Regions from separate parts of the Rhodococcus sp. NPDC058521 genome, predicted to be linked through region 1. Evidence: riboswitches for the same ligand, from Rfam matches in the RefSeq annotation. Region 1 holds a riboswitch; each other region holds the start of a gene.

The links. Region 1 has a riboswitch for cobalamin ahead of ACFWO3_RS01875 (ABC transporter substrate-binding protein). Riboswitches for the same ligand answer to the same signal wherever they lie in the genome.
Region 2: another riboswitch for cobalamin. It lies ahead of ACFWO3_RS15960 (CbtB domain-containing protein); the one in region 1 lies ahead of ACFWO3_RS01875 (ABC transporter substrate-binding protein).
Region 3: another riboswitch for cobalamin. It lies ahead of metE (5-methyltetrahydropteroyltriglutamate--homocysteine S-methyltransferase); the one in region 1 lies ahead of ACFWO3_RS01875 (ABC transporter substrate-binding protein).
Region 4: another riboswitch for cobalamin. It lies ahead of ACFWO3_RS08705 (cobaltochelatase subunit CobN); the one in region 1 lies ahead of ACFWO3_RS01875 (ABC transporter substrate-binding protein).

The regions. Positions count from the first base shown of each region.
Region 1 covers NZ_JBHXNL010000001.1:404,213-411,632, reverse strand. The annotation lists gene ACFWO3_RS01905 (2-phosphosulfolactate phosphatase) at 1-575, shown strand, start outside; gene ACFWO3_RS01900 (DUF6069 family protein) at 585-1,046, opposite strand; gene ACFWO3_RS01895 (hypothetical protein) at 1,118-1,393, opposite strand; gene ACFWO3_RS01890 ((2Fe-2S)-binding protein) at 1,548-2,276, opposite strand; gene ACFWO3_RS01885 (ABC transporter ATP-binding protein) at 2,269-3,048, opposite strand; gene ACFWO3_RS01880 (FecCD family ABC transporter permease) at 3,045-4,130, opposite strand; gene ACFWO3_RS01875 (ABC transporter substrate-binding protein) at 4,139-5,131, opposite strand; cobalamin riboswitch at 5,234-5,392, opposite strand; gene ACFWO3_RS01870 (MMPL family transporter) at 5,502-7,420, shown strand, end outside.
Region 2 covers NZ_JBHXNL010000010.1:60,376-67,795, forward strand. The annotation lists gene ACFWO3_RS15940 (hypothetical protein) at 1-88, opposite strand, end outside; gene ACFWO3_RS15945 (CbtB-domain containing protein) at 132-329, opposite strand; gene ACFWO3_RS15950 (hypothetical protein) at 380-874, opposite strand; gene ACFWO3_RS15955 (CbtA family protein) at 981-1,760, opposite strand; gene ACFWO3_RS15960 (CbtB domain-containing protein) at 1,751-1,945, opposite strand; cobalamin riboswitch at 1,978-2,103, opposite strand; gene mhuD (mycobilin-forming heme oxygenase MhuD) at 2,119-2,427, opposite strand; gene ACFWO3_RS15970 (alpha/beta fold hydrolase) at 2,460-3,230, shown strand; gene ACFWO3_RS15975 (A/G-specific adenine glycosylase) at 3,296-4,171, opposite strand; gene ACFWO3_RS15980 (carbonic anhydrase) at 4,260-4,886, shown strand; gene ACFWO3_RS15985 (hypothetical protein) at 4,944-5,681, shown strand; gene ACFWO3_RS15990 (hypothetical protein) at 5,742-6,182, opposite strand; gene disA (DNA integrity scanning diadenylate cyclase DisA) at 6,489-7,420, opposite strand, start outside.
Region 3 covers NZ_JBHXNL010000003.1:120,053-127,472, forward strand. The annotation lists gene ACFWO3_RS06965 (LysE family translocator) at 1-449, opposite strand, end outside; gene thpD (ectoine hydroxylase) at 595-1,506, shown strand; gene ACFWO3_RS06975 (alpha-ketoglutarate-dependent dioxygenase AlkB) at 1,547-2,170, shown strand; gene ACFWO3_RS06980 (3-deoxy-7-phosphoheptulonate synthase) at 2,175-3,248, opposite strand; cobalamin riboswitch at 3,561-3,758, shown strand; gene metE (5-methyltetrahydropteroyltriglutamate--homocysteine S-methyltransferase) at 3,887-6,148, shown strand; gene ACFWO3_RS06990 (bifunctional 2-methylcitrate synthase/citrate synthase) at 6,204-7,313, opposite strand; gene prpB (methylisocitrate lyase) at 7,310-7,420, opposite strand, start outside.
Region 4 covers NZ_JBHXNL010000004.1:102,217-109,636, reverse strand. The annotation lists gene ACFWO3_RS08705 (cobaltochelatase subunit CobN) at 1-2,210, opposite strand, end outside; cobalamin riboswitch at 2,249-2,401, opposite strand; gene cobG (precorrin-3B synthase) at 2,408-3,541, shown strand; gene ACFWO3_RS08695 (precorrin-8X methylmutase) at 3,585-4,211, shown strand; gene ACFWO3_RS08690 (precorrin-2 C(20)-methyltransferase) at 4,208-5,695, shown strand; gene ACFWO3_RS08685 (Clp protease N-terminal domain-containing protein) at 5,697-6,437, opposite strand; gene ACFWO3_RS08680 (serine hydrolase) at 6,489-7,391, opposite strand; gene ACFWO3_RS08675 (LysR family transcriptional regulator) at 7,388-7,420, opposite strand, start outside.

The sequences.
Region 1 (7,420 bases):
ACGGTGCGGTGCGGTTCGCCGCCGACCACGACGCGGTACTCGCCCGGAGGCGATCCGAGTGCAGGCCCGGACAGATCAGCCTGTCGCCCGGCAGCATTCGGTCTACCGCGACTCCCGGGCGACTGGTGCTGCCGTCGCCCAACGGTTCGACCATCGCTCATCACCTCGCCGGTGCAGCGAACGTCTGCGTGGGCGTATCGCTGCGCAACGCCTCGGCCGCCGCGACCTGGATCGCGGAGAATCACGATCCCGCGATCACCACCGTCGCGGTCGTCGCGGCGGGTGAGCGCTGGCCGGACGGGTCCCTGAGGCCGAGCGTGGAAGATCTGTGGGGTGCCGGCGCCGCGCTGTCCCACCTGATCGAACACGGTTGGATCGACCTCTCCCCCGAAGCGCGGACCGCCGTGGCCTCGTGGCGCGAATGCGCGGGCGCGCCCCTCTCCGCACTGACAGAGTGCGCGTCCGGCCGGGAACTGATCGGCGTCGGCTACGGCCAGGACGTCACGATTGCCGCGGAGGTCGACCGGAGCACGTCCGTGCCGATCCTCCGCGGCAACTGCTTCGTCACGCTCTGACATGGCGGACTACTTGTTCGCTACGATCCTTCGCCGCATCAACTCCAGTCCGAAGACGACGAATCCCGCGACCACCACGTGCATGAGGGCCAGACCGATCCGGGTGGCTACATCGGTGTCGGCCGACACCGAACCGGCGATCGTGATGAGCGGCAACACGGCACCGACCACCTGTGCAATACGAATCACGCCCACCCGCAAGTAGGACAGGAGCGCCGCCAGTGTGACGCCGACCAGGACCGGGATGCCCGCGCTGGACGCCACGCCGCTCAGTCCGACCTCGTGTACCGATTCGCCGTCGAGCACCTCGAACGAGGCACCGAATGCGGTGAACAGTGCCCAGATGAGTGCACTGCCGACGACCGAGCCCACCGTTGCGAGCGCAACGGCCTCCCAGCGCGACAGACTCCGGACGTACGGGATGGGAGTAGGGGAACCAACGGTTGTGACAACGTTCTCGGTGGAAGACATTCAACTCTCCTCGCTGTGCGTACACCCGCGCTTCTCGCGGTGTCACACAACCGTGCAACCTAAACAATGGTTTAGGTCAAGAGCCGTCTTCGTGAGCAAGCACATTGACCACAGTTCCGCTGGGATCCTCGACGAAGAAGCGCCGTACCCCCCCACGGCTCGTCGGTGAGGGGATAGACGACGCGCATACCGCGGCGCACGACCTCGGCGTGCGCTGCATCTACTGCCGACGGGTCACCGACATCGATGCCGAGGTGTGGGCGAGGCTCCTCCGTTCCGCGAGGCGGAACGATGATCTGGGCAGTGGGGTTGGAAGGCGCCCGCATGCCGAGCACTGGGTCTTCCATTGCGACCTCGAGTCCGAGAACCTCGACGTAGAAGTCCCGGGATGCATCGAGGTCGTCACCGCCAGCGTAAAGAATGATTCGATTTATCACCATGCCAGGATGGCATCCACGACCCCATAAGGCTTGGACGAATGGGCACAGGAGGCAAGGTCGTTCACACCAACTTCTGCAGGTCTGCAAGCCGTTCGGAAGGCCGACGCTTGGGACAACTCGTGCACTTGCGTTCGCGAGTCTCGTAGATCAGGCAGCACGAAGCGCGCTGGGTGAACTTCTTAGTTCGCGAGCCTGCCTGTACGTCCACGAACCGGGGCGACGGCATGGGCGCACCCAAGTTCCGCATCTCGCCCACCAAGCGCTCCGCGAAGGCACTTCCGAGTGCTCGGTCGCCGCGCGCATCTCCCGCGTCCAACGCCCGGTTCGCCACCGAATCGGTCACGATCGCCCACAGGGCGCGGTCGCGAACTCCAGACGCTTCCGCAAGCGCCCTGATGAGGTCAGCGAGGGTGTCGGTCAGCTCCCCGGCCAGGTGCGAAACCCCTTCATCCACGGGCAGGAAAGTGTCACCGTGCATTCCACCGAAGTATCCGTCCGGCCGCAGAAAGGCCGAGGCATCCTCGAGCCGCGGCAATGCCGCGTACTCGGTGACCAACGCTGTGGCCACGGGAATCCCTGTCAGAGTGGAGCTTGCCGAGTACCACCACAGCGTTCCGTTGACCCGCGCATCCGTACTCCCCCAGCGACGTCCCGTGTCTGCCACACGGTCTGCCATCCACTCCGGGTCCACCATGCGCTCTGCCGGAAATGTCGACACACCCGCAGGGGGACGAACTTGATCGGCAATCATCGGAACCCGCTCCGCCGTCACTGCATACACGTCAATCATCGGCCAGACCCAGAATCTCCATCGACCGCTTCGGGTGCGAACGGACATGCGCCTTGATTCCGAACACACTCCCCAACAAACCGTCGTCGAGAACCTCGGCCGGTGGGCCGTCGGCCACCACGCTTCCATCGTCCAGCACCGCGAGCCTGTCGCAGTATTCGACGGCCATACGTAGATCGTGCATCGTGACGCCGATTGCGAGGCCGGTCGCTGCCAGATCCCCGAGCACCTTCATCACGGTCAGCTGGTGACGGAGATCGAGATGATTGGTCGGTTCGTCGAGAAGCAGAATCTTCGGCCGCTGCGCCAAGGCACGAGCAATCGATACTCGTTGCCGCTCACCACCGGACAGCGCCTGGACATCTCGCGATGCGAGTTCGGTCAAGTCCATCTGACGAAGGCAATCGTCGACGATCGCACGATCGGACTCCGTTGGCCGATCGAACCATCCCTGGTGCGGGACCCGGCCCAGTCCCACCGACTCACGCACCGACAACCCGGCCGAAGCCTGCGGCTCCTGACTACTCACGCCGATGGTGGTCGCAAGCTTTCTGCGGCCTACGGATTCGGCGTCTGCACCGTCCACCCACACGGTGCCACCACTCGGCCGCAGGGCGCGGTAGCAGCAGCGCAGCGCGGTGGTCTTGCCCGAACCGTTGGGTCCGACCAGTCCCAGAATCTCGCCCGGCCGCACGGAGACGTCGATGCCGTGCAACACCTGCCGCGATCCGAGGGTTGCGGAAACCTGTTCCAGAGCAAGAGATCCGTTCACTGCTCCGCCTTCCTGTACTGGCGATAGAGCATCCACACGAATATCGGGGCGCCCACGATCGCGGTGATGACGCCGACCGGAATTTCAGTGTTCTCCATGAGGGCCCTCGCGAGAACGTCTGCTGCGACCAGAGCGACGGCACCGACCAACGCGGCAACGGGGAGCAGCCGGATTGCTCGAGTTCCGACGAGGTAACCGGCGAGGTGCGGAATCAGCAGACCGATGAATCCGATTCCACCCGCCACCGAAACCGCGGCGCCCGCGAGGAGGGACACGCCCATCAGCTGCAACACACGGAATCTGCGGACGTTCATCCCGAGAGCGGTTGCGCCGTCGTCGCCTGTCTTCAACAGATCCATTCGCCCTGCGCTGAGCAGGATCGCGGCGCCCACCACAACGAGCGCCAGAGTGGGAAACACCGACGTGGACCATCGCGCGTCACCGAGCCCGCCAGCGAGCCAATGCAGCACCACACTGATTTCGTCCTCGTTCGCCACCACCAGAAGCGAAAAGGTGATGAAAGCTGAAAACACCTGCGCCAGTGCTACACCGACCAGGATGATGGCAGTCGGTTGCGGGTACCGTCCGCCGATCGCCAACGACAGGAACAGTGGAACCATCGCGCCCACGAATGCCGCTACCGGAATCGTGAACACCCCTAGTGCGCCTGCCCCGACGCCCAGGACCATCACCAGGACCACACCGAAGCCTGCTCCCGAGGACACCCCGAGCAGGTAGGGATCGGCGAGTGGGTTACGCGTGACGGCCTGCGCTACACCACCGGCCAGAGCCAGCGCGGCGCCCACCACCGCAGCCGTCACCGCACGCGGCAGACGGGAATCGAGAACGATGGATTCGCGCGCGGCCGACCACCACGTTTCGAAGCTGCCGGGCAGCAACGCGTGTCCGACGATCGCCCACACGTCCCCGATAGGGATACGCACCGATCCGAACGACATAGCGAGCCCCAGGACGAACAGCAATGCGGCCGTGAGAAGCACGAGCAGTGCGCCGAACCCCAGTCGGCCACGCCGCCGGCCACTTTCCGCGGCTTGCGGAACCTGCGTCCGAAGTCGCTCCACCGTGCTCGTCACGGTTGCGACACACGATCGGGATGGAGGGCCTCCGCGATGGTCTGGGCGGAGAGCAGCAGTCGAGGGCTCTCGAAGAAGTCGTCGAGGGGAACCACGATGAATCGATCGTTCTGCACGGCGGGTGTCGTCATCATGATCGGCTGCGACTTCAGGAAGTCGATCTTCTGCTGTGCGTTCTTGTCTCCGTAGTCGAGAACGACGATCGCTTCGGGCGCCCGCTCACCGATGGTCTCCCAGGTGGTGTCCGGGTACGGTTTCTCACCTTCCGAGAAGAGGTTGGTCGCCCCCGAGTAGTCCGCGATCAGTTGTCCGGCGCCCACACCACCGATGGTCATCGGAGCACTGTCGCCCGAGTCGTAGAAGAAGGTCGGGACCGGGGGCGCGTCACCGATCTTGTCGCGCAGTTGTTCCAGGCCCTCGACTACCCGACCCGACACCTTTCCGGCTGCTTCCTCCACGCCGAGAATCTGTCCGAGCTGCGCGTAGTCGTTCTCGAGCATGCCGATATCGGAAAATCCGGTCCCGCAGTACTCCGAGAACAGGAACGTCGAAATACCCTTCTCCTCGAGCGCGTCGCGTGAGCGACCTTCCTTCTCGTTGAAGGCGCTCTTCATTCCGCCCACCACGAGGTCCGGGTCCAAGTCGAGAATCTGCTCCGATGTCGGGTACTCATGCGCCAACCCCTGAATCTGCGAGAACTCCTCCTCGAACTCGGGAAGGGGAACGGCGTCTTGGTAACCCATGCCGACGATCCGATCGCCCACACCCATCTCGACGAGCACCTCCGTGACGTGATCGTTCATCGAGACGATTCGCTGGGGTGGCGACTCGAACTCCTGTGTCCGATCGCAGTTGGTTATCGACACGGGTTCGGCGAAGTCCTCGGCCGATTCGGATTGCTGCACGGCTTCGCCGCGCGAACATCCCGCGACCAGGGCAGCAGTCGCGGCCACAGTGGCTACACCGCGAGCAAATTGTGAAAAGCGCATACAAACCTCATTGGGGGCTCAGAGCCACGAACCAACGACCGGCCGAAACCCACGGCTCAGCACCGCAGGCGGCAGGACTCCGTTTCGCAGACCACGACGAACAGGGGCCACACACCGGCCGACGGGTAATCGGGCTCGTGGTCGACCTACACCTGTCCGAATGGCGTGGTCGACCACCTACCGTTGCGGGTCAGCGCCGGATTCGGACCGGCTTCCCCCATCGACTGGCTGCACGTGAGTGTCGAGTATGCCCGAATAGCCGCAGACGCCGGTCGGAGACCCCGATCACTCATCTGTCCCACCTGTCGCACCGCCATTACAGTCGGAGTGCGAATCAGCCAGCCGATACCTACCGATCCGGAGAGAACGCATGACACGTTGGGCCTCGCTCGTCGTCACACGGAAATGGTGGGTGCTGGTTCTCGCCGTCCTCGCAGTGATCGTGAGCGGTGTGTGGGGCACCGGCGTGTTCTCGAAGCTCAGCCAGGGTGGCTTCATCGACCCGGGCAGCGAATCGGCCGAGGTCGCCCAGATCGTGGAGGACAACCTCGGGCCGCAGACGCCGGACATCATCGCCATCTACACCCCACCCGAAGGCAAAACGCTCGAGGACATCGGCCCGGCGGTGACCGAGAACCTGACCGCGTTCGAGAACGAGGTGCCGACCCATTCGGTGAACTCCTACTGGAGCACCGAGGGTGCGGCCAAGGCTCAGATGACCTCGACAGACGGGTCGATGGCTTCGGCCGCAATCACGGTCGACCCGGATGCCGGTATCAACGTCGCGAACTTCAACGACCTGCTCCCGAAACTCGAAGTGCCAGGTGTGGACGTTCAGTTCGCCGGCAACTCGGTGGTCGGCGTCGCGTTCAACAACCGACTCCAGAGCGACCTCGTTCTCGCCGAGGGCATCGCCCTGCCCGTCACGTTGGTGCTGCTCGTGTTCATCTTCGGCGGCCTCGTCGCCGCCGCGGTTCCGGTGTTCGTCGGCTTGCTCTCCATCTTCAGCGCACTGGCCACCCTGCGATTGCTGACCCTGTTCACCGATGTCAGTTCTTTCGCTATCAACGTCACCTCCCTGCTCGGGCTGGGTCTGGCCATCGACTACGGACTCTTCATCGTTGGTCGCTTCCGTGAGGAGCTGGATTCCGGCGCTTCACCGTTGGAGGCGACCAAGCGGACCGTTCTCACAGCCGGTCGCACCGTTCTGTTCTCGGGACTGCTGCTGATCTGCGCCTTCTCCGGGATGCTCGTGTTCCCGCAGGACGTGATCAAATCGCTGGGATTCGGCGCCATCGCCGCAGTCGCCAGTGCCGCACTCTTGTCACTGACTGCAGTTCCCGCGCTGCTCGCGATCCTCGGCCATCGCATCAATGCACTCAGTTGGCGCAAGGACGCGGCCAAACGGGGAGAGGAACGCGCTCGCAAGTTCTGGGGGTCGGTTGTGACCAGGGTGATGGGCAAGCCCGTCGCCGTGGCCGTCACCATCGTGATCGGTCTGCTGGTACTGGCCGCGCCCCTGACGAAAGCCACGCTCGGCGAGGTCACCTACACGGCATTGCCGGAAAGCGATTCGGCCCGCACGGCGACCGACACGTTGGTCAACGAGTTCCCCACGACCGGTAACGGCGCCACGGTCATTCTTCGCGGCGTGGACGGCTCGCCACCCACGCCCGCCGACGGCACCGCGGTCGCCGCGAAGGCTCAGGGCATCGATGGCGTGAGCCAGGCGACGATGGTGGGTGCCAGCGCCGACATGGCGGCCGTCCAGGTGACCTATTCGGAGGGCGCCGACACCGACCAGCAGAGCGACGTCGTATCGAGCCTGCGTGCTCTCGACCCACCGGACGGCACGGAGATTCTGGTGGGTGGCGGCCAGGCCACGGTGGACGACGGGAACGCCGCCATCACCGAATGGCTGCCCGTGATGGTGGCGATCATGGTGATCTCGACGCTGATCCTGCTGTTCCTGGCGTTCGGGTCGATTGTCTTGCCCATCAAGGCCGTACTGATGGCAGGCATCAGCCTCGCCGCCACATTCGGAGTGCTGACCTTCGTCTTCCAACTCGGCCATGGCGCCGGGTTACTCGGAGTCAGTCCGTCACCGCTGGAACCGACGTTCGTGGTCCTGATCCTCGCTGTGGTGTTCGGGTTGTCCACGGACTATGAGGTGTTCCTCATGTCGCGCATGGTCGAGGCCCGCAGCGAAGGCGCCAGCACAGAGGACGCGGTCAAGTTCGGTGCCGAACGCACCGGAAGGATCGTCACGGCCGCCGCGATGTTGCTCGT
Region 2 (7,420 bases), on a different contig from region 1:
AGTCGAGTGATTCGCCTCGTACGGGGTTGTATTCGGCTACGCGATCGGACACCGAGTCGAATCCGGCTCGGGTGGACTGGGTACCCATTTGGTGCTCCGCTCGGGGGTGTCAGCGGCACGCGCTCACCGGGTCAGTGGCAGGGCAGGCCCATCAGATGGCGGCCGTCGTGCATCAGTTCGTGGAGGTACATGCCGCTGCGAGAAATGGCCCCCTGATCGAATCCGACCAGGTAGAGCGTGAGCAGTGCCAGGAGAACGGCACCAACTGCTGCGAGCGTGATGCCGATGGTGTCGGTGAGATGCCGGTTCGGCGTATATGCCAGATCCATACGTGCCCCCTGGAGGGTGGGTGTCGAGCAATTGCCCGTTCTTTCAGACGTTACGCCGCGGCCCTTCTGCGGTGGCGCTGATTCGGCGCGGTCTGGATGTGACGGCCGAAGAACCGTCCGGAGCTCGGCGTGAGCATCAAGGCGATCGCCGTGATCACGGCAAGGAGATGAACGGTTCGTGCAGTGAGAATCACGGCGCTGTACAGGGTGAGTTCGGGGAGCGAATTGCCCGACAGCATCCAGGTGAGGGGCTCGGACACGAGCGAAGCGATTCCGGCCGTGCCGAGTCCTACGACGAGGACGATTCGCGCCCAACCCTCGCCCGCTCGAAGTCGGCCCATCACGACCAACACCGCTGCGTACACGGAGAGACGGACCAGGACCTGCAAGCCGACGGACGACAGGTTCACATCGGGTTCTTGCAGGGCCGTCGACACGTGAGCGATCGTTTCGACAACTCCTGCCGAGAGCGCAAGCGCGAGCAACCAATACGCCCGGTCGACCGAGGCGGGTGGGGTGACGCGCTGTTCTCGAACCACCGACATGACAAAGCCCCTTGCTGAGAGGTCGAAGTGTGATCACTTCATGCTCACGGCGCAGGGGCCCTGCTCACATCACTCCGAGGTGCCGATCGGACCCCGTACTCAGGTGCTAGCCAATCGGCTTTCGGTTCGCGGCGCGGTCGGTGAGGAACGCGAATGCGGCGCCCAGTGCCAACCACAGCGTGGCCTGGGTTGCGAGAGACGAGAGACGGAATTCCCACAGCAGAGTGGCGGGGAAGTCCTCGCCGACTTCGTTGATGCTCGGTAGCGCCGCATAGCCGATGACAACGACCACCAGAAACGCTGCGACCGGCGCGATCACCCGTACCGAGGCGAAGTTCTGGTCTGCCACTCGCCCCGCCACGAATACGGCCACCGCGACCGCCAACAGTCCCAGCACGACAGCAGCAAGCCACAGCCACGTGCGCTGGTTGATGGTCTCGGGGTCGCCTACCGCTGGTGGGTTTGCGGGGTACTTGAAGAACGGAACGGCTTCGATCGCTAGCCAGCCGAGACCTGCCAGGGTCAGAGCCAGGGCTGCTCCCGACAGTGCGGTGAGTCGACGTGCGTAGTGCATGACGACGGCGTAGATGGCACCGAGGGCAAGGCCGGCCAGTGCGGTGGCCAGGAAGAGGCCGCCCTTCTGTCCGTCTCGGCTGACCAGGGCATCCTCTTCGTCGTGCGAATGCCCACCTGCAGCTTCGTGGTCGTGCGGCTCGGCCGCGGACTGGGCTTCCTCGAGCGCGATCGCGGAGTCCACGTGGGGCTCGCCGAGGACGAATGCCACGCCGCCGGCAAGGATTCCGGCGATCAGTCCGGCCAGCAGGCCGCGGATGAGGAGCTTCGTGAACGACTGGGTGCCGATGTGCGAACCGGTCGTCAGTGGCACGGCAGGCCCATCAGGTGGCGTCCGTCATGCATCAGTTCGTGCATGAACATGCCGGTGCGCGAGACCGCACCCTGATCGAATCCCACTATGTACAGCGCGAGCATGGAGAGCAGTACGACCGCGAACGCGATGACGGCCAGTTTGGTCGAGTCGACCGATGCCTCGGGAGAGTAGGCGAGTGCCACGGGTGGTTCCTCCTGGGATTGCGCGTCCCCTAGGTGTCCATACGATGGCCGACAGTGTCTGGCTTTTCAGTGGCGCGACCGCTCCGGAATTGCACCGGATTCCTGCCGAACAATCGCTTTGTCCTGCGAACTTTGACACCGGCGGGTAGCCGGTGTCAACGAGCTCGTGGTGATCAAGCCTTCGCGGCCACGTCCAGCACGACCTCGAACTCGAGCAGGGAAGCACCCGAGGCGACGGGCTTCTGGCGCTCACCGGCATGAGCCTCCCGTGCCGGGCCGTCACGCCACGCCTCGAAGGCTTCCTCCGTCTCCCACTGGGTGACCACGAAGTAGCGGTTCTCGCCCTTGACCGGGCGCAGCAGTTGGAATCCGAGGAAGCCGGGCGAGTTCTCGACGGCATGTGCGCGGTTCGCGAAGCGCTTCTCCAGCTCGGCGCCTGCACCCTCGGGGATTTCGATTGCGTTGATCTTGACGACAGCCATGTCGGTGAGGCTACTCCGCTAACGTGGCAGCCGTGTCGGACGATCATGCACTTCACGACGAGGGCGGGGGCGGTTCGCCGATTCTGCTGCTGCACGGGTTGATGGGCAGTGCGCAGACGTGGCGACGTCAGGTTCCATGGCTCCGAGAGCACGGGCACGTGTACACGTTCGACGCGGCGGGGCACGGGCGGCCCGAGCCGGGCGAACTGACCACCGAGGCGTTCGTGGAAGACCTGGCGGCTCACGTGGAATCGATCCGGAAACCGATGATCGTGATCGGGCACTCGATGGGTGCGTTGCACGCGTGGGCGTTCACTGCGGCGCACCCGGATCGGGTGCGCGCGCTCGTCCTCGAGGACATGGCGCCCGACTTTCGTGGTCGCACGGCCCGGGATTGGGCCGCGATGATCGAGGAGTGGCCGCAACCTTTCCCGACCGAGGAATCTGCGATCGAGTACTTCGGCCCGGTCGCGGGACGCTACTTCCTGGACGCGTTCGAGAAGCGCGACGGGGGTTGGTATCTGCACGGTGACGTTGCGACATTCCGGGACATCTCCGAGGAATGGGGTGGTCGTCATTTCTGGGATCAGTGGCAAGCGGTGGACGTGCCTGCGTTGTTGATCGAAGGCGAGTTCACCATCACGCCTGCCGGGCAGATGCGGCGCATGGCCGACGAACATGCGTCGGCGCAGTACGTACGCATCACCGACGCCGGTCACCTGGTCCACGATGACCAGCCTGTCCGGTACCGCGAGGTGGTCGAAGACTTCTTGCGCGGCCTGAAACCCCTTCCCCACCCCTGACGAATGTCACACCGGTTCGACTCACGCGAACCGGTGTGACATTCGTCAGCAAGGGGTGGGGAGATTCAGGCCTCGCCGGCGAGCGCGAACTGTCCGTCGTCGGTCTGTTCCACGAGGCCGTCGACGAGGAGCGAATCGAGCGCTCGGTCGCGCTGGCCCGGGTCGGTGAGCCAGACGGTGTCAAGGCGAGCCCGTTCGACCGGACTTTCGCTTTCGCGCAGAACTGCCATCAGCTTTCCGCGCACCTGACGATCGGTGCCCGCGAATTTCTGCACCTTGCGCCGTTCGCCGGTGTACTCGGGGCGTCCCGCGTCGGTCCACGCACACGCGGGAAGCGGGCAACGTTCGCAGGCGGGCTTGCGGGCCGTGCAGACCGTTGCGCCCAGTTCCATGAGTGCGGCCGAGAAGGTCGCGGCGCGGGCCCGGGTTCGGGGCAGGAGTGCTTCGACGGCGGCGAGGTCTCGGGTGTTGGAAGGATTTCCGGGCTCGGCGGAACCGTCCACCGCTCGGGCGACCACACGACGCACGTTGGTGTCCACGACAGGAACTTTCTGTCCGTAGGCGAAACACGCGACGGCGCGAGCGGTATAGGCGCCGATGCCGGGAAGACCCAGCAGCGTGTCGACGTCGTCGGGCACCAGATCCTGATGACGGGTCGCAAGGACCCCGGCACATTCGTGCAGCCGCATCGCACGCCGCGGATACCCGAGCCTGCCCCAGGCGCGCAGCACGTCTGCCTGACTGGATGCGGCCATGGCGGATGGAACGGGCCAACGCTCGACCCACTCCTCCCAGGTCGGAGCCACCCGCGCCACCGGGGTTTGTTGGAGCATGATCTCGCTCATCAGAATGTGCCAAGCGGTGACATCTTCCCGCCTCCAGGGCAGGTCGCGGGCGTGGGTTTCGTACCACGCGATCAGGGCCGACGCGTCAACCGTCACCTGTTCTCACACTCTCTCTCCTGGTTACGTCGGGTAGACGTAATGTGCTCGCCCAACGGCCGAAACCGGGTGGGTGCACAATGGCCCCATGCCCAACTCGAATCCAATATCGGCCTGGAAGTCACTGCGCCAGGGTAACGACCGCTTCGTCAACGGTGCTTCGATCCACCCCAGCCAGGGGATCGCCGACCGAGCGAAGCTCGTCAAGGAGCAACACCCGACCGCCGTGCTGTTCGGCTGTGGTGACTCGCGCGTCGCCGCCGAGATCATCTTCGATCAGGGTCTGGGGGACATGTTCGTCGTCCGAACCGCTGGTCAGGCCATCGACGATTCGGTGCTCGGATCGATCGAGTATGCGGTGGACATTCTGAACGTTCCGCTCATCGTGGTGCTCGGCCACGAGGGCTGCGGTGCCGTGAAGGCCACCATGGATGCACTGGACAACGGCAATATTCCGAACGGGTTCATTCGTACCCTGGTCGAGCGCGTAGCCCCGTCGATTCTGATGGGACGAAACGAAGGCTTGACCACCCCGGACGAATTCGTGGCACGCCACGCCCTCGAGACGGCCTCGCTTCTGCAACAGCGATCCCGAATCATCGCCGAGCGAATCGCGAACGGAACCTGCGCGGTGGCAGGCGTCACATACAACCTCTCGGACAGCAGAATGCACCTTCAAGGCGTGGTGGGAGACATCGGCGAGACCGTCGGCTGAGCGACACGCCGTGCCTGGTGAGCCACAGGTCGAGCACACCGAACTACCGTTGACGTCGTGCTCGAACCTAATGGACCGTTGCCCCCCGAGATCTACTGGCGCCGCCGTGCACTCGCGATCGGTGTCGGCGTCGTCGTCGTGGCACTCCTGGTGTGGTTGCTGCGTTCGTTGGGCGGGGGCGGTGACGACCCGGACACGGGCGCTGCGGCGGCCACGTCGTCGTTGACCTCGGCTCCCGCCACCTCGAGCGAGAAGTCGGACGCCAAGAGTGAAGGCGAGGGTTCCGGCGGCGCCGGAGACTCGAGTGGTTCGAGTGAGTCGAGCAGCGGCTCGGAGACTTCCTCGGGTGCGTCGTCCACTTCGTCGACGAGCGCAGAGCCGGTTCCTGCGGGTCAGTGCCCCGATCAGTCGCTCGCCATCAAGGCGACCGGTGAGAAGCCGAACTATGCGCCCGGGGAAGAGCCGACCTTCACCACCGTCATCACCAATATCGGAACCACTCCGTGCGAGCGAGACTTGGGGAGCGGCCTGCAGCAGGTGCTCGTATACACCCTCGACGGCAATCAGCGCCTGTGGTCCAACATCGACTGTTTCCCGCAGGGTGAACCGGACCTTCGTACTCTCGCTCCGGGTGAGCAGGCGGTGTTCTCGGTGAAGTGGTCGGCGAAGACGTCCGCTCCCGATTGCCTGGAACAGCCCGAACCGCAGCGTGATCCGATCGGACCCGGTGCTTATACCGTCGTCGGTCAGCTCGGGCAGCTTCGCAGTGCTCCCGAGCCGTTCAACTTCGGCTGATCGCCAGCGCACTCACATCCTCGGCGACCGTCTGCCACAGCGGGGCAGGGATGTCGTGGCCTACGCCCGGAAACACTCGAAGACGAGCGCCTTCGATGGATCGGGCAGAACCGGATTCCGCAGTTCGCACAGCCGCGGGCCGTGCCATTTGGCGCCTATCTGGTGGCTCTGTGCCTTCTGGTCGCGTGGTCCGGAGTTGGCTGCGGCTTCGACCCAGGCGCGCGGACCTGCTTCGTCGAACGGGTAGTCCGGTGCCGCAAGACCCCGCCAGACTGCCATCGCAGGTTCGATGTCGCCTTCCCGCCCGTCCGGGAATCGGGTGAGCGCGAGTTTGGTCAGCAGACCCCGGTCGTAGGTAGCGGAGCACACGAAGCCCGGAAACGTCGCTGGGAAGTGACGCGGACGTCGTGGTCGTGAGTACTCGGTCCGGGTGGCGTAGAGCCAAGCGCTGTGCAAGGACACCGCCGAGGGAGTGTCCGAAAGACGTGTGCCTGCTGCCATCCGAGTTCGTCGAGCACCGCTAACGCGTCGTCCACCAACTCCTCGGATGTGTACGGAGTCGGTTTTGCGCCCGCGAACACGGTTCCGATCGGGTTGCTCTCGGCCGCGTCGGGCATCCGGGTCGATTTCCCTGGGTCGCGGTTGTCGAATCTGGCCACTGCAAACCCGTTGCCACCCGCGACGAGCCGAAGATCATTCGCGGATCGTGGACGGAATCGAACCCGGCGATTACGACTCGGCGGCACGAGCCATGGCCGAGCACCTCGATGCTGTTCGCGTTGCGCTCGTGTCCGTGGTGGACAGCGGTCACTCGTAAGGGCCGGCGATCGAACTCTCCGCCAGGCGGGACAGACCTTCACGGATGTGACGTGCCCACAGTCCGCCTATGCCCTCCACCGACTGCAGGTCTGCGGCCGTAGCGGCAAGCAGCCCCTGAAGGGTTCCGAACGACCCGACGAGACGGTGAATCTGGTTGAACTGCAATCGCGGAACCCGTGTGAGTACTCGGTAACCGCGAGGGCTCATCGGCGCTTCGAGTGCCTCTATCGTTCCCGGATAACCGAATGCGCGCGCCAGGACGGTGAGGTCCAACAGGTCGGCGTCCGTGATCGCATCCAGCGCGGCGAGCGCGTTGTCCACATCCGTCGCCGATGCGGGCCCCCGGCCTGCCAGGTAATCGCGCACGATCAACTGGCGGGACACGTCGTTGTCGCCGACCAGTTCTTCGAGCTGTAATGCGAGCTGACGACCGTCGGTGCCCAGTTCGAGAACATCCTGCTCGATCTCGACGGAGACACGGCGAACCATCTCGAGACGCTGCACGACCGTGAGCGCATCGCGAAGGGTGACGAAGTCCTCGATCTCCACGACGGACAGCTGCCGAGTGACTTCGTCCAGCCGTGCCTTGTAGCGCTCGAGCGTTGCGACAGCCTGGTTCGCGCGGGAGAGGATCGTGGCCGAGCCGTCGATCACGTGTCGAATCCCGCTCGCATAGACGCTCACGATGCTCATCGACTGGCTGACCGACACCACCGGATACCCGGTCTGCATTGCCGTCCGCTCGGCGGCGCGGTGCCGGGTGCCGGACTCGACGGTCGGCAATTTCGGGTCGGGAACCAGTTGGACGTTGGCGCGGACGATTCGCGAGCCGTCGGTGGACAACACCACGGCACCGTCCATCTTCGACAGTTCTCGGAGTCGGGTGGGTGCGAACTCGACGTCCAGTTCGAAGCCGCCGT
Region 3 (7,420 bases), on a different contig from region 1:
TGCGCCCACACCGGTCCGTCTCCGGGGCGTATGAACTGCGGGATCAGGGCGAGGTACAGCACCGCGATCTTCGGGTTGAGCAGGTTGGTCGTCAAACCCATGACGAAGAGCTTTCGCCGCCCGTCCGGCGCCAGCATCCCCGATCGCGCGAAGACGTCCTTCCCGCCCGGACGCAACGCCTGCCAGGCCATCCATGCCAGGTACAGGGCACCGGCGATCTTCAATGCCGTGTACAGCTGCGGGACCGCTGCGAACACACTGATGATACCGAGCGTCGCGGCCACCAGGTAGCACGCGAAACCGAGCGCCACTCCCGCGAGTGACACGAGTCCGGCCACCCGTCCCTGGGTCACACTTCGAGACACCAGATAGACCATGTTGGGCCCGGGAGTGAGCACCATTCCCAACTCGACGGCTGCGACACCAAGGACTGCTGCGGCACTGATCACGGCGCCCAGAGTCGCATCCGGGGCGCGTGATCGTCACGGTCCACTTCGACGTTCCTGGCCTGCGCACAGGCTTGCATTAGCCGACGACCAGTGGGAACGTCGGATATGTACCTATATTGCTGACCTGAAAGGGTGAGATCGAAATATGCGTACGGCTGTCGCCGACCACTACCCCACACGTGACCGCAACGAGTGCACAGTGAGCCAACGGCACGACCCTGTCACGTGGTTCGAATCGAATCGAGACACACCGACGAAGGGGCCACTGAGCCCCCGCGAAATCGCAGATTACGACTCCCGCGGCTTTCATTCTTCCGAAGCCCTCGTGCCCACCCGAGACGTCTTCGACCTCAAGGACGAGATGACCCGTCTCGCTCAGGATCGTCGGCTGGTTGGCGACGGTCGTGTCGTGCGAGAGAACGGGGACGGAGAGGTTCGCTCCGTTTTCGACGTCCATCTGCTGAGTTCAGTCGTCGACGAGATCGTTCGTCGGCCCGAGGTCGTAGGGATCGCTCGCCAGATCCTCGGCTCCGACGTGTACGTGCATCAGTCCAGGCTCAACTTCAAGCCGGGCTTCAGCGGCGGTCCGTTCTATTGGCACTCCGATTTCGAGACGTGGCACGCCGAAGACGGCATGCCGACGCCGCGGGCGATGAGCATTTCGATCGCACTGACAGAGAACTACGGTTACAACGGCGGACTCATGATCATGCCGGGCTCGCACAAGGACTTCGTCTCGTGTTCCGGCCGCACTCCGGACAACTACTACAAGGAATCACTGGTCAGCACCGCTCCGCCCACTGGTTCACCCGACGAGCGCATGTTGTCCCGCATGGCCAACGAGTACGGAATCGAAGTCATGACCGGTCATGCCGGTTCGGCGACCGTCTTCGACTCCAACTGCATGCACGGCTCGAATGGAAACATCACGCCGTTCGCTCGCTCGAACCTTTTCGTCGTGTTCAACAGTGTGGAGAACACCCCGACGGACCCGTTCTCCGCGCCGAGCCCGCGACCCAGGTATCTCGGGAGCAGGGACTTCACCGCGATCCGATGAATTAGAACATATGTTCGATGGCTGGAGTATGCTGGACCGCATGCTCCAGCCATCGCTGTTCGACGACCCCGCGCTCGGGACGCAGCTCGGCGTCCTGAGCGGGTCTCTTCGGCGGCACGCGCTCAGTCGCGGCGCGTGGGTCGACGCTCGTCCCGGCTGGTTGACCGGCTCGGAGGACCTGTTCGACCGGCTCGTCACGGAAACACCGTGGCGGGCAGAACGCCGCACCATGTACGACCGTGTGGTGGACGTACCGCGACTCGTCAGGTTCTACGCCGAGAAAGATCAGCTTCCCGACCCGCTGCTGCACGCCTGCCGCGAAGCACTGTCCGACCATTACGAACCCGAACTCGGTGAACGGTTCGCCACGGCGGGCCTCTGTTACTACCGGGACGGAAACGACAGCGTCGCCTGGCACGGGGACGACACAGGCCGCAGCCGCACCGAGGACACCATGGTTGCCATCGTGTCACTCGGCGCCGCACGGCCGCTGATGTTGCGGCCGCGCGGCGGTGGACAATCGCTGAAATTCACCGTGGGACACGGTGATCTGGTGGTCATGGGCGGTTCGTGCCAACGCACCTGGGAACATTCCATCCCCAAGAGCGCCCGCCCGACCGGACCGCGGATCAGTGTGCAGTTCCGCACGAGAGGCGTTCGCTGACGCGTCACCGTCGCGCGGCCACCGCATTCGCCAGCCGATCCAGCTGGGCTGCCGTGGTTTCCCAGCCGAGGCAGGCATCGGTGATCGACTTGCCGTAGACCAGTTCGTCGGAACGGCCAAGCGCAAGGTCCTGCCTGCCGGCTTCGAGGAAGCTTTCCAGCATCACGCCGACGATTCTCTTCTCTCCGTTCGCGATCCGCTCACTCAGATCGGAGACCACGTCGATCTGCTTCTCGTGGTTCTTCGAACTGTTGCCGTGGCTGGCATCCACCACGACGCGTTCGGGCAAACCCGACTTGCGAAGTCGCGCAACCGTGTCTGCGACCGTTTCCGCATCGTAGTTCGGCCCCTGGCTGCCGCCCCGCAGAATCACGTGACAGTCGGGGTTTCCCACTGTCTTCACCAGAGCCGCATGACCGTCCAGATCGGTTCCGGGGAACACGTGGCTCGCACCTGCGGCGCGCGTGCCGTCGACCGCGACCTGCACGTCCCCTTCCGTGGAATTCTTGATCCCGACGGGCATCGACAGCGCGCTGCACAACTGCCTGTGCACTTGGCTCGCCGCCGTTCGCGCACCGATGGCCCCGTAGGAAACGAGGTCCGCGATGTACTGCGGCATGATCGGATCGAGGAATTCACACCCGACGGGTAGCCCGAGACGCGAAATGTCGAGAAGCAGCTTCCGGCCGATTCGCAGACCGCTGTCGATATCGAACGTCCCGTCCAGGTGGGGGTCGTTGAGCAGACCCTTCCACCCCAGCGTGGTGCGCGGCTTCTCGAAGTACACCCGCATGACGATCTGCAGGTCGGCGCGAAGTTCCTCTGCTTTGGACGCCAAACGGCGTGCGTAGTCCATCGCAGCGACGGGGTCGTGCACCGAGCACGGCCCGACCACGACCAGCAGGCGGTCGTCGTCCCCGTTCAGGATGTCGACGGTGTTGGCGCGGCCGGTGCGTACGGTCGCGGACGCTACGTCGTCGGGCCCGAGTTCGCCCCGAACCACGTTCGGGGGCACGAGCGGACTGAGCTGGACCGTTCGCTGATTGTCGAGATGGTGGTTGTCCAGAGTGACGGACATGATGTCGGTTTCCTGTTCCGACCGACCCTCGAAGCCTTCGAGGAACTCCGCGAGCCGGTCTGTGATCCGGCTCGTGGAGTGGGAGGTCAGCGCGTGGTTACACCGACCGACCCACCCGGGGCCGACCTGCTAAACCAGAAATACGTGCGCTGCATGCGGACCACAGTAGCGGCCGGTAAGCGTCCGCGCCACCGTGCGGTTGACGAGTGCATGGACTCGTCTGCCGCTCACAGAGGCACTGCGCCTATGCTTGGCACTGCAGCTGGTTCGCCCTGTGCGGTCGTGAGGAGCCCCGAAGACCACACTCGGCGTCGAAGCACGCGTCACTCCGGTGACTCGTGTGAGAGGGAATCCGGTGAGAATCCGGAACTGTCCCGCAGCGGTGAGCAGGAACGACCGCCGTCACCACGCACTGGGCGCAACCGCCTGGGAAGCGACGGCCACTAGGTCCGATGTCGTCACATCGGGAGCCTGCGAGTCCGAAGACCTGCCGACTGTGTCGGGCACGCCGTGCTCGACGGTTCACCGCCTCGTGGAATGGGCGCGTAGACCTCCGTGCGCTTGCAGCAATACCCAGGGCTCGAGAGGTGTACCCGCTTGCCGGTGGTGTCCGTACCGCTACGCAACTGGAGAATCTCGTGACACTTTCATTCACCGCGACCGTGCTGGGCTCCCCTCGCATCGGTCCGAATCGCGAACTCAAGAAGGCCGTCGAGAGCTACTGGTCGGGCAAGATCGACGCTGCCGGCCTCGAGTCCGTCGCCGCCGACCTCCGCACTCGGAACTGGACCGAGCTGCGCGACGCCGGCCTCGACTCGATCCCGGTCAACACGTTCTCGTACTACGACCACGTACTCGACACGGCTGCCATGCTCGGCGCGCTCCCCGACCGCGTCGCGGGCATCGACAACCCGCTCGACCGCTACTTTGCGGCCGCACGCGGAAACGACACCGTGACGCCCCTCGAGATGACCAAGTGGTTCGACACGAACTACCACTACCTCGTTCCCGAGATCTCGCCGTCCACCACCTTCTCCCTCGACCCGTCGAAGGTCCTCGCGGAACTCGAACAAGCACGTGCACTGGGCATTCCGGCGCGCCCGGTGATCGTCGGTCCGGTGACGTTCCTGCTGCTCTCGAAGTCCGTCGGATCGGATGCACCGCTCCTCGACCGTGTCGACGAACTGCTTCCGCTGTATTCCGAACTTCTCGCGCTCCTCGCCGCCAAGGGGGCCGAGTGGGTTCAGCTCGACGAGCCGGCACTCGTCGCCGACCGCACGGCCGAGGAAATCGCGGTCGCGTCACGGGTGTACGAATCGCTGTCCGGCCTGGAGAACCGTCCGGCTATCCTCGTCGCGTCGTACTTCGGCGGTCTCGGTGATGCTCTCCCCGCCCTGGTCGCCACCGGAATCGAAGGCCTGGCAGTCGATCTCGTCGCCGGCAACGACACGTTCGCTTCCGTTCCGGAGCTGTCACGCAAGCACATCGTCGCCGGGGTCGTCGATGGACGCAATATCTGGCGCACCGACCTCGAGAAGGCACTTGCGTCCGCGAGCACCCTTCTGGGTTCTGCCGGTTCCCTGGCGGTCTCGACGTCGTGCTCGCTCCTGCACGTTCCTTACACGCTCGATGCCGAGACCGGCATCGACAAGGCACTGCGCTCCTGGCTCGCGTTCGGAAGCGAGAAGGTACGCGAGGTAGTCGCTCTGGGAACGGCACTCACCGAGGGACGCGAGTCCGTCGAGGAAGAATTCGCACTCGCCCGCGCTGCCGCTTCGACTCGTGCGAGCGACCCGCGCCTGCACGACGCCGAGTTGCGGAGCCGTCTGGCCTCTATCGTCGAGTCCGATTCGGGACGCAGCCCGGCCGCGCAGCGCCGTGAGGCACAGGCGGCGCTGAACCTTCCACTGCTCCCCACCACGACGATCGGTTCGTACCCGCAGACCACACAGATCCGGGTGGCCCGCGCGGCCCTGCGCAAGGGTGAGATCGACCAGGAAGAGTACCTCTCGCGGATGCGCGCAGAGATCGCGGACGTTGTCGCGCTGCAGGAAAAGCTCGACATCGACGTGCTCGTGCACGGCGAGCCGGAGCGCAACGACATGGTGCAGTACTTCGCCGAGCAGCTGGACGGATTCTTCGCCACGGCGAACGGCTGGGTGCAGTCCTACGGAAGCCGCTGCGTACGGCCGCCGATCCTGTTCGGTGATGTGCGCCGCCCCAAGCCGATGACGACCGAGTGGATCACGTACGCGCAGACCCTCACGGAGCGGCCCGTCAAGGGGATGCTCACCGGTCCGGTCACCATTCTTGCGTGGTCCTTCGTGCGCGACGACCAGCCCTTGGCGGACTCCGCCAATCAGGTTGCTCTCGCGATTCGCGAGGAGACGGTGGATCTCCAGAATGCGGGCGTGAAGGTCGTTCAGGTGGACGAGCCCGCACTGCGCGAGCTACTGCCGCTGCGTAGCGCGGACCAGGCCGGATACCTCGACTGGTCGGTGGGATCGTTCCGGCTCGCGACATCGGGAGTAGCCGACGAGACACAGATCCACACCCACCTGTGCTACTCGGAATTCGGTGAGGTCATCGAGGCCATCGCCAAGTTGGACGCAGACGTGACCTCGATCGAGGCTGCGCGTTCGCACATGGAGGTTCTCGACGATCTCAACGCGGTGGGCTTCGACCTCGGTGTCGGGCCGGGTGTGTACGACATCCACTCCCCGCGTGTGCCTGGTGTCGACGAGATCGCTTCCTCGCTTCGGGAAGCACTGAAAGCCGTCCCTGTGGAACGGCTTTGGGTCAATCCTGACTGCGGCTTGAAGACTCGTGGTCCGGCGGAGGTCGAGGCGTCGCTTCGCAACCTCGTCGACGCCGCGAAGCTGGTTCGCGCCGAGCTGTAGGCCCCCGCCTGTGAGTGGTTAGCGAGTCCAGGAACTCGCTAACCACTCACGGGGGTCAGCGGGCCACGGCTCGCTGCTCCACCCCCGAATACTCGCTGAGCGGCCTGATCAGGGCGTTCGAAGCGCCCTGTTCGATGATGTGCGCCGTCCACCCCGTGATTCGTGCCATGACGAAGATCGGTGTGAACACCTCGATGTCGAAACCCATGAGGTAGTAGGCAGGGCCGGCCGGGAAGTCCAGATTCGGTTTGATACCCGTGGCGTCGAACATGGTTCGCTCGAGCTCGTCGTACATGTCGAGCCACTTCTGGCCGTCCGTCACAGCGGCGACGTCCTTCAGAGCGTCACGCATGGACGGAACCCGGGAGTCGCCGTCCTTGTAGACCCGGTGACCGAAACCCATCACCTTCTGCTTGTCGGCGATCTTGCCCCGCAACCACTCCGACGCCTTCGACGGGTCGTCGATTTCGAGCATCATGTGCATGACGGCTTCGTTCGCACCGCCGTGCAGTGGACCCTTCAGGGCACCGATGGCTGCGGTCACCGCACTGTAGATGTCGGACAGCGTCGACGTCACCACGCGGGCGGCGAATGTCGACGCGTTGAAACTGTGCTCCGCGTACAGAACGAGGGAGGTCTCGAACGCCTTCGCAATCCGCTTGTCCGGCACCGAGCCGAACGACATGTACAGGAAGTTCTCGGCGAAGCCCAGGTTCGGATCCGGGCTGACGGGGTTCAGGCCCCGCCGACCTCGAAGATCTGCCGCCACAACGGTGGGAAGAACCGCCATCATGCGCAGCGACTTCGCGAGATTGGCCTCCGCGCCGTTGTCGTCCTCTTCTGGATCCTCGGCACCCAGGTAGCTGATCGCGGTACGCACCACGTCCATCGGATGGCACGTGTCGGGAAGCTTCGCGAGCAACGACAGCAGCGACCGATCTGCCCGACGCTGAGCACGTTCTCGCTGGACGAATTCCTGCAACTGTCCTTCGTCGGGCAGCTCCCCGTGCCACAGCAGGTACGCAACCTCTTCGAACGAGCAGTGCGTCGCGAGGTCCTGCACGGGGTATCCCCGGTAGGTCAGGGTGTTGGTTTCGGGTACCACCTTGGAGATCGCAGTCGTATCGACGACGACACCCGTCAACCCCTTTCGAATGTCGGTCATGATTCCCCTTGGAGCTCGAAGTTGAATATCCCGGAATCGAATTCGTTGTAGTTCTCGTACTGCAGCAACTCGTACAGCCGACTGCGAGTCTGCATCCGGTCCACGAC
Region 4 (7,420 bases), on a different contig from region 1:
TCGAAGGCCGCCTTCTCCACCTCGTCGACGCGACCCCGTGCCTCGTCACCCTCCTCGCTGAGTCCGAGGGCCTCTCGGAGGCCGGGAACGCTCTTCTCGCCACCCCACATCTGACGTGCCCGAAGCATCGCCAACACCAGTTCGACCTCCGCATCGCCGACGGGGGCCTGCCCCAGCACGTGCAATCCGTCACGGATCTGAACGTCCTTGATCTCGCACAACCAACCGTCGACGTGCAGCAACATGTCGTCGAACACGTCTTCGTCGGGGCGCTCCTCGAGTCCGAGGTCGTGGTCCATCTTCGCGGCCCGCATCAGCGTCCAGATCTGCTGCCGAATGGCCGGCAGCTTGGACGGGTCGAGCGCCGAGATGTTCGCGTGCTCGTCGAGAAGTTGTTCGAGGCGTGAGATGTCCCCATAGCTCTCCGCACGCGCCATCGGCGGGATCAGATGATCGACGAGCGTCGCATGCGCCCGGCGTTTCGCCTGTGTCCCCTCCCCCGGGTCGTTGACGAGGAACGGGTAGATCAGCGGCAGATCTGCGAGAGCTGCATCGGTGCCGCAGGTGGCGGACATGCCGAGGGTCTTGCCGGGCAACCATTCGAGATTGCCGTGTTTGCCCAGGTGGACTACGGCGTCTGCGCCGAAGCCGCCGTCCTCCGCGGCCGCGGCGATCCAGCGGTACGCGGCAAGGTAGTGGTGGCTCGGTGGCAGATCCGGATCGTGGTAGATCGCGACCGGGCGCTCACCGAAACCACGTGGCGGCTGCACCATCAGAACGAGGTTGCCGAACTGCATTGCGGCGATGACGATCTCGCCGTCCTTGTCGACGGAGCGATCGACGAACAGGTCTCCCGGGGCCGGTCCCCAGTGCTCCTCTATTCCCTCGCGCAGATCCGCAGGCAACGTGGCGAACCATTCGCGATACCGGGCGGCGGAGATGCGGATCGGATTGCCTTCGAGTTGCTCGGCGGTCAGCCAGTCCGGGTCCTGCCCGCCGGCCGCGATCAGCGCGTGTATCAGCGCATCGCCGTCCCTGTCTGCGAGGCCTGGAATCGCTTCGGCTCCGCTCTCCGGTCCGAGGTCGTATCCGGCAGCGCGCATTTCGGACAGCAGAGCGATTGCGCTCGCCGGGGTGTCGAGGCCGACTGCGTTACCGATTCGAGCGTGCTTTGTCGGGTAGGCGGACAACATCAGCGCGATCCGACGCTGCGGTGCGGGAATGGTCCTCAACTTGGCGTGCCGGACCGCGATACCGGCCACACGCGCGGCCCGTTCGGTGTCGGGAACGTAGGTCGACAGCCCGTCCTCGTCGATCTCCTTGAACGAGAAGGGAACCGTGATGAGGCGCCCGTCGAACTCGGGGACGGCAACCTGGGTGGCAACGTCGAGCGGCGACAGTCCGTCGTCGTTCGCCTCCCACGTGGCACGACTGCTCGTCAGGCACAGACCCTGCAGAATCGGAACGTCGAGTGCGGCAAGTTCGGCAACGTCCCACGCCTCGTCGTCGCCCCCGGCACCGACAGTGGCGGGCTTGGTGCCGCCCGCAGCTAGAACCGTCACCACGAGGGCATCCGCCTGCGCGAGAGTTTCCAGAAGTTCGGGTTCCGCGGTTCGCAGCGACGCGCAGTAGATCGGCATCGGATCAGCGCCGGCGGCGGTGATCGCCTCGCACAGCGCCTCGACGTAACGCGTGTTCCCTGCGAGATGCTGCGCACGGTAGTACAGAACCGCCACCTTCGGCTGTGAGTGGTTTGCGAGTCCCTGGACTCGCCAACCACTCACAGAGGAAAGGTGGCCCCAACTCGGCAGGTGAACCGGCGGCTCGAAGCCGTGCCCCGTCAGCAGCACCGTGTCGGACAGGAAGTTGTACAGCTGCGCCAGATTCTCGGAGCCGCCCTCGGCAAGGTAGTTGTGCGCTTCTGCGGCGACACCCACCGCGACCGTCGAATGCTCCATGAGCTCCGCGTCGGGCGCGTGCTCGCCGCCGAGCGCAACCACCGGAATCCCGGACGCGACGACCGCGTCGAGACCTTCCTCCCAGGCCCGCCGTCCACCGAGAATGCGGACCACGACGACGTCGACGCCGTCCAGCAGCGCGGGGAGATCTTCGTCCACCAACAGCCGGGCGGGGTTCGCCCACCGATACTCCGCTCCGCTGGCGCGGGCACTGAGCAGGTCGGTGTCGGACGTCGAGAGCAGCAGAATCACGGATGAAGCCTTCCTTGGGGGTGTCGCGCCCCGTGGCATGGGTCGAGTGGCCCGCAGGCGAGGGTCTGGCTGCCCGACGAACCGTTCTCGATCTGCCGGGTACACAGTGGCGCGACCGCACCGGATTCGCACCGGTTTCCTCGCCTGCGGTCGCAAGTGATCGTGATGCTACCGGGGTCGCGCAGTAACCTGTGACCATGCCCCGACCGCGCTCCCGCCCCGACGCCTGCCCTGGCGCCTTGCAGGTTCACGAAGCGGCGGACGGCAACCTGGCGCGCGTCCGGTTGCCTGGTGGAGTTCTCACTTCTGCGCAGATCCAGACGCTCTCCGAGTCCGCGGCCCGGTGGGGCAACGGCGAACTGGAGTTGACCACGCGAGGCAATGTTCAGCTGCGAGCTGTCTCCGACCCCGCCGCGTTCGCCGACCGCATCGCAGCGGCGGGATTGTTGCCGTCTCCGAGCCACGAACGGGTCAGGAACATCCTCGCGTCGCCGCTCAGTGGTCGCGTCGGCGGACAGGCCGACATTCGTGACCTGGTCCAGCAGTTGGATCGAGCATTGTGCGACGCGCCCGCGTTGTCGGGTCTACCGGGGCGGACGCTCTTCACTCTGGACGACGGCCGTGGTGACGTGACGCCACTGGCAGCAGATTTCGGTGTTCACGCAACGACGAACACCGAATCGGCGTTGCTACTCGCCGGACGCGACACCGGGGTGCGCCTGCATCCTTCCGAGGCCGTCGCTGCGCTGATCGAATCGGCACATGCTTTCCAGGCGGTTCGCCGAACGGAGTGGCGGCTCGCCGAAGTCCCCGACGGAATCGACCGTGTCCTCGAGCGGCTCGACCTGTCCACCACAACCGACCCGTTGCCCGCTCCCGCCGAGTCGCCTCCCCCGATCGGATGGCTGGACCAGGACGATGGGTTCGTCACCCTCGGGGGCGGTCTGCCCTTCGGCATTCTCGATGCGCGCCTCGCAGAGTTCCTCGCTGCCGTCGAACGACCGGTGATCATCACCCCGTGGAAAACCCTTCTGCTGTGCGATCTCACCGAGCACATGGCCGAACAGGTCGTCCGTGTCCTGGCACCGATGGGCCTGATCTTCGACGAGAACTCCCCCTGGCTTCACATCAGTGCATGCACCGGCCGGCCGGGATGCGCAAAGGCGTTGGCGGACGTCCGCACCGATGCCCGGGCAGCACTCGAACGTGGCGAAGTACCGATCGTCGGGAATCAGCACTGGTCGGGCTGCGACCGGTTGTGCGGCCGCCCCCGCTCCACCGTCACCGACGTCGTCGCCACCGCGGACGGATATCTCCATCAGGCAACGTGACCACGGTGCGACCGCCCACTCATCCACCTCTATCGTCTAACCCATGACCGAGTACATCCGCGACGGTGCGGAGATATACCGCCAGTCGTTCGCCACGATTCGCGCGGAGGCCGCACTCGACCGGTTTTCCGGTTCCGTCTCCCAGGCCGTCGTACGGATGATTCACGCGAGCGGGCAGGTCGATCTCGTCGACGACATCTCGTTCACTCCCGGCGTGATCGACGCTGCACGCACTGCGATGAAGGCCGGCGCACCCGTTCTCTGTGATGCCGACATGGTCGCGGCAGGTGTCACCCGCACGCGTCTTCCCGCCGACAACGAGGTGCTCTGCACCCTTCGGGATCCACGGGTGCCGGCCCTTGCCGAGAAGATGGGCAACACCCGGTCGGCCGCAGCGCTCGAATTGTGGGGCGACAAGCTCGGCGGCGCAGTCGTCGCCATCGGAAACGCACCGACGGCACTGTTCCACCTGCTCGACATGATCGAAGCCGGCGCGCCTCGGCCCGCCGCGGTGGTGGGCGGTCCGGTGGGATTCATCGGTGCCGCCGAATCGAAGGAAGCACTGATCGCACATCCCGCCGCACTGGGCCACCTCCTGGTACGCGGACGCCGCGGAGGCAGCGCCATCACTGCAGCTGCCGTCAACGCGATCGCGAGCGAGATCGAATGACCGGGAAAATATGGGGTGTCGGCATCGGCCCGGGTGACCCGGAACTGGTCACCGTCAAAGCCGCCCGAGTGATCGGGGAAGCCGACGTGGTGGCGTTTCACAGCGCACGGCACGGCAGGAGCATCTCTCGCGGCGTGGCCGCGCCCTACATGCGCGAAGGCCAGATCGAAGAACACCTCGTGTATCCGGTAACCACCGAAACCGTGGACCATCCCGGCGGCTATCAGGGCGCCATGGACGAATTCTACGAAGAAGCGGCCTCGACACTTGCCGCCCACCTCGAGGCGGGACGTGACGTCGCACTGCTCGCAGCTGGCGATCCGCTGTTCTACAGCTCCTACATGCACATGCACAAGCGGCTCGCAACCCGCTTCGATTCCGAGATCGTGCCGGGAGTCACGTCGATCAGCGCCGCGTCCGCGACGATGGGCACCCCGCTCGTCGAGGGCGAGGAAATCCTCACGGTGTTGCCAGGCACTCTTCCCGAGGCGGAGCTCACCCGTCGCCTCAGGGAAACCGACGCGGCCGCGATCCTCAAGCTGGGGCGCACCTACCCGAACGTCCGCCGGGCACTCACCGATTCGGGGCGAATCGACGAAGCCCGATACGTCGAGCGCGCCAGTACCTCGCGGGAACGTGTCACTTCCGCCGCGCAGGTCTCGGACGACGAGGTTCCGTACTTCTCCATCGCCGTCGTCCCCAGCCCCTCCAACAGTCGGCCCCGACAGGGAGTGGTCGACGTCGGAGAGGTGGTCGTGGTCGGTCTCGGCCCGGGCGACCAGAGATGGACGACATCCGAAGCGGCCCAGGAGCTCTCTCGTGCCACCGATCTCGTGGGCTACGGCCCGTACGTCGATCGCGTCCCCCACCGACCGGGGCAGCGCCGCCATGCCAGCGACAACCGCGTCGAGGCCGAACGGGCCGCCATGGCATTGGATCTCGCGAAGAACGGGGCAACGGTAGCGGTCGTGTCGTCTGGAGACCCCGGGGTGTTCGCGATGGCCGCGGCCGTGCTCGAGGTCGCCGCGGACGAGCAGTGGCGAGACGTGCCCGTCCGAATCGTCCCCGGGATGACCGCGGCCAACGCCGTGGCGAGCCGGGTCGGCGCACCGCTCGGCCACGATTATGCGGTGCTGTCGCTGTCCGACCGCCTGAAGCCGTGGGACATCGTTGCACGACGAATTTCCGCGGTCGCCGGGGCCGACATGGCCTTTGCGGTCTACAACCCTGCGTCGAAGTCACGCACGTGGCAGGTGGCTGCCATGCGCGACCTGGTTCTCGAGCACCGCTCCCCCGACACTCCGGTGATCATCGGGCGAGACGTGGCCGGTGCCGAGGAAAGCGTTCGGGTGGTGCGTCTCGCCGATCTCGATCCGGCCGACGTCGACATGCGTTGCCTGCTGATCGTCGGCTCTTCGACGACGACGGTGCGCGAACACGCCGACGGCCGAAGGGTGTTCACGCCCCGTCGTTACCCGAACTGAGCTATTCGGCGTTCTTCATCGAGTCGACGACGGCCTGCAAGGCGGTCAGCAATTTCGCCTCGGCTGCCTCCTTCTCGATTCCCAGACCCGAGAGCACTCCGTTGCCGTCCTCGTGCTCGAGCAACGCGAGAAGGACGTGCTCCGTGCCGACGTAGTTGTGGCCCAGCCGCAACGCTTCCCGGAACGTCAGTTCGAGGACCTTCTTGGACGCACCGTCGAACGGGATCAGCGCGGGAACGTCCTCCGCGGCAGCGGGCTTCGTCTCGGTTGCCGCGCGTCGCACATCTTCGAGTCCGACACCCAACTCCACGATGGCGCGCGCGCCCAGCCCTGCTGGATCCGCGAGCAATCCGAGAATCAGGTGTTCGGGAGTGATGACGTCGTTGCTCGCGCTGCGCGCCTCGTTCTGCGCCGCAACCACGACGCCGCGGGCGCGCGGGGTGAACCGGTTGAAACCCTCGTTCGGATCGAGATCCGATTCACCACTCGGCCCTTTGGGAACGAACCGTTTCTGCGCCGCCTGCTTGCTCACCCCCATGCTCTTTCCGATATCGGTCCACGAGGCGCCGGATCGGCGGGCCTGATCGACGAAGTGCCCGATCAGATGGTCGGCAACCTCGCCGAGATGCTCGGCCAGCAACACGGCGTCGGACAGTTGGTCCAGGGTATCGGGGTGACCGTTCTTGATGCCGTCGATGAGTTCGTCGAGTCGGACGTTGTGGGTCATCTTCACTGTTTCCATGCGTCAACCATAAGTTGACGAATCGCCTTCGTCAACCCTTGGTTGACGGCCTCAGTTCAAGCGGCCCGTCCGCAGCTCGGTCACCGCGATCCTGGCCGCTCGCCCAATGGCATCGTCGACCACAGGCAGCATCGGATCCGCCCTCGCCGCCCGAGTGAACACGGAGACCACAACCGGAATCTCACCCGGAAAGCTAACCACCGCAACCTCGTTACGGATTGCGCCGATGGTGCCGGTCTTACCCGCCACCACGACGTCCGTGTACGGAAACCCCGACCGAATGCGGTGTGACCAGACCTGCGCAGCCATCACCTCCCGCACGAACGCTGCGCGTTCGGGTGACAGGATCCGATCGGTCCACACCGCATCGAGCAGAGTCGTCATCTCCCGCGGAGTCGTCGCACTCACGTAGGACGGGTCGTATGCGGATACGGTCCACGCTTCGTCGTTGTTGGCCAGTGCCGCGAATGCTTCTGCAGTCGTGTGCGCTTTCGCGTCGATCACCAATCTGCGATGAACGTCTGCGGTGCCACCGACCACTCTGGTCTTCGTGAGACCGAGACCGGCCAACAACGACTCGACACGGTCCACACCGACAAGGCCGAGCACCAGATCGGCTGCGGCGTTGTCGGACACGGTCATCATGGACGTGGCGAGATCTCGCCAACTGAGCGTGACCGCATCTCTGAATAACGACACCCCGGTCGGCCCCGGCGTGCAATACGCGGGTTCGATTCTCACCGTGTCGCGCGGATCGGTTTCTCCGGCGTCGAACGCCTCGCAGAGCGCGAGCATGAGCGGAAATTTGTACACCGAGGCCAACACGACCAGATCGTCTGCGCCTACCGACACCTCTACGTCGTCGCGTCCACCGACTCGCCGCGCATGCAGGTGCCCCACGCACCCCGCATCGGCGAAAACGTCCCGAATACGTTTCTCCGTGTCGGTGGTCATCGGTTCGCCGCCAACATGACTCGGTCCAA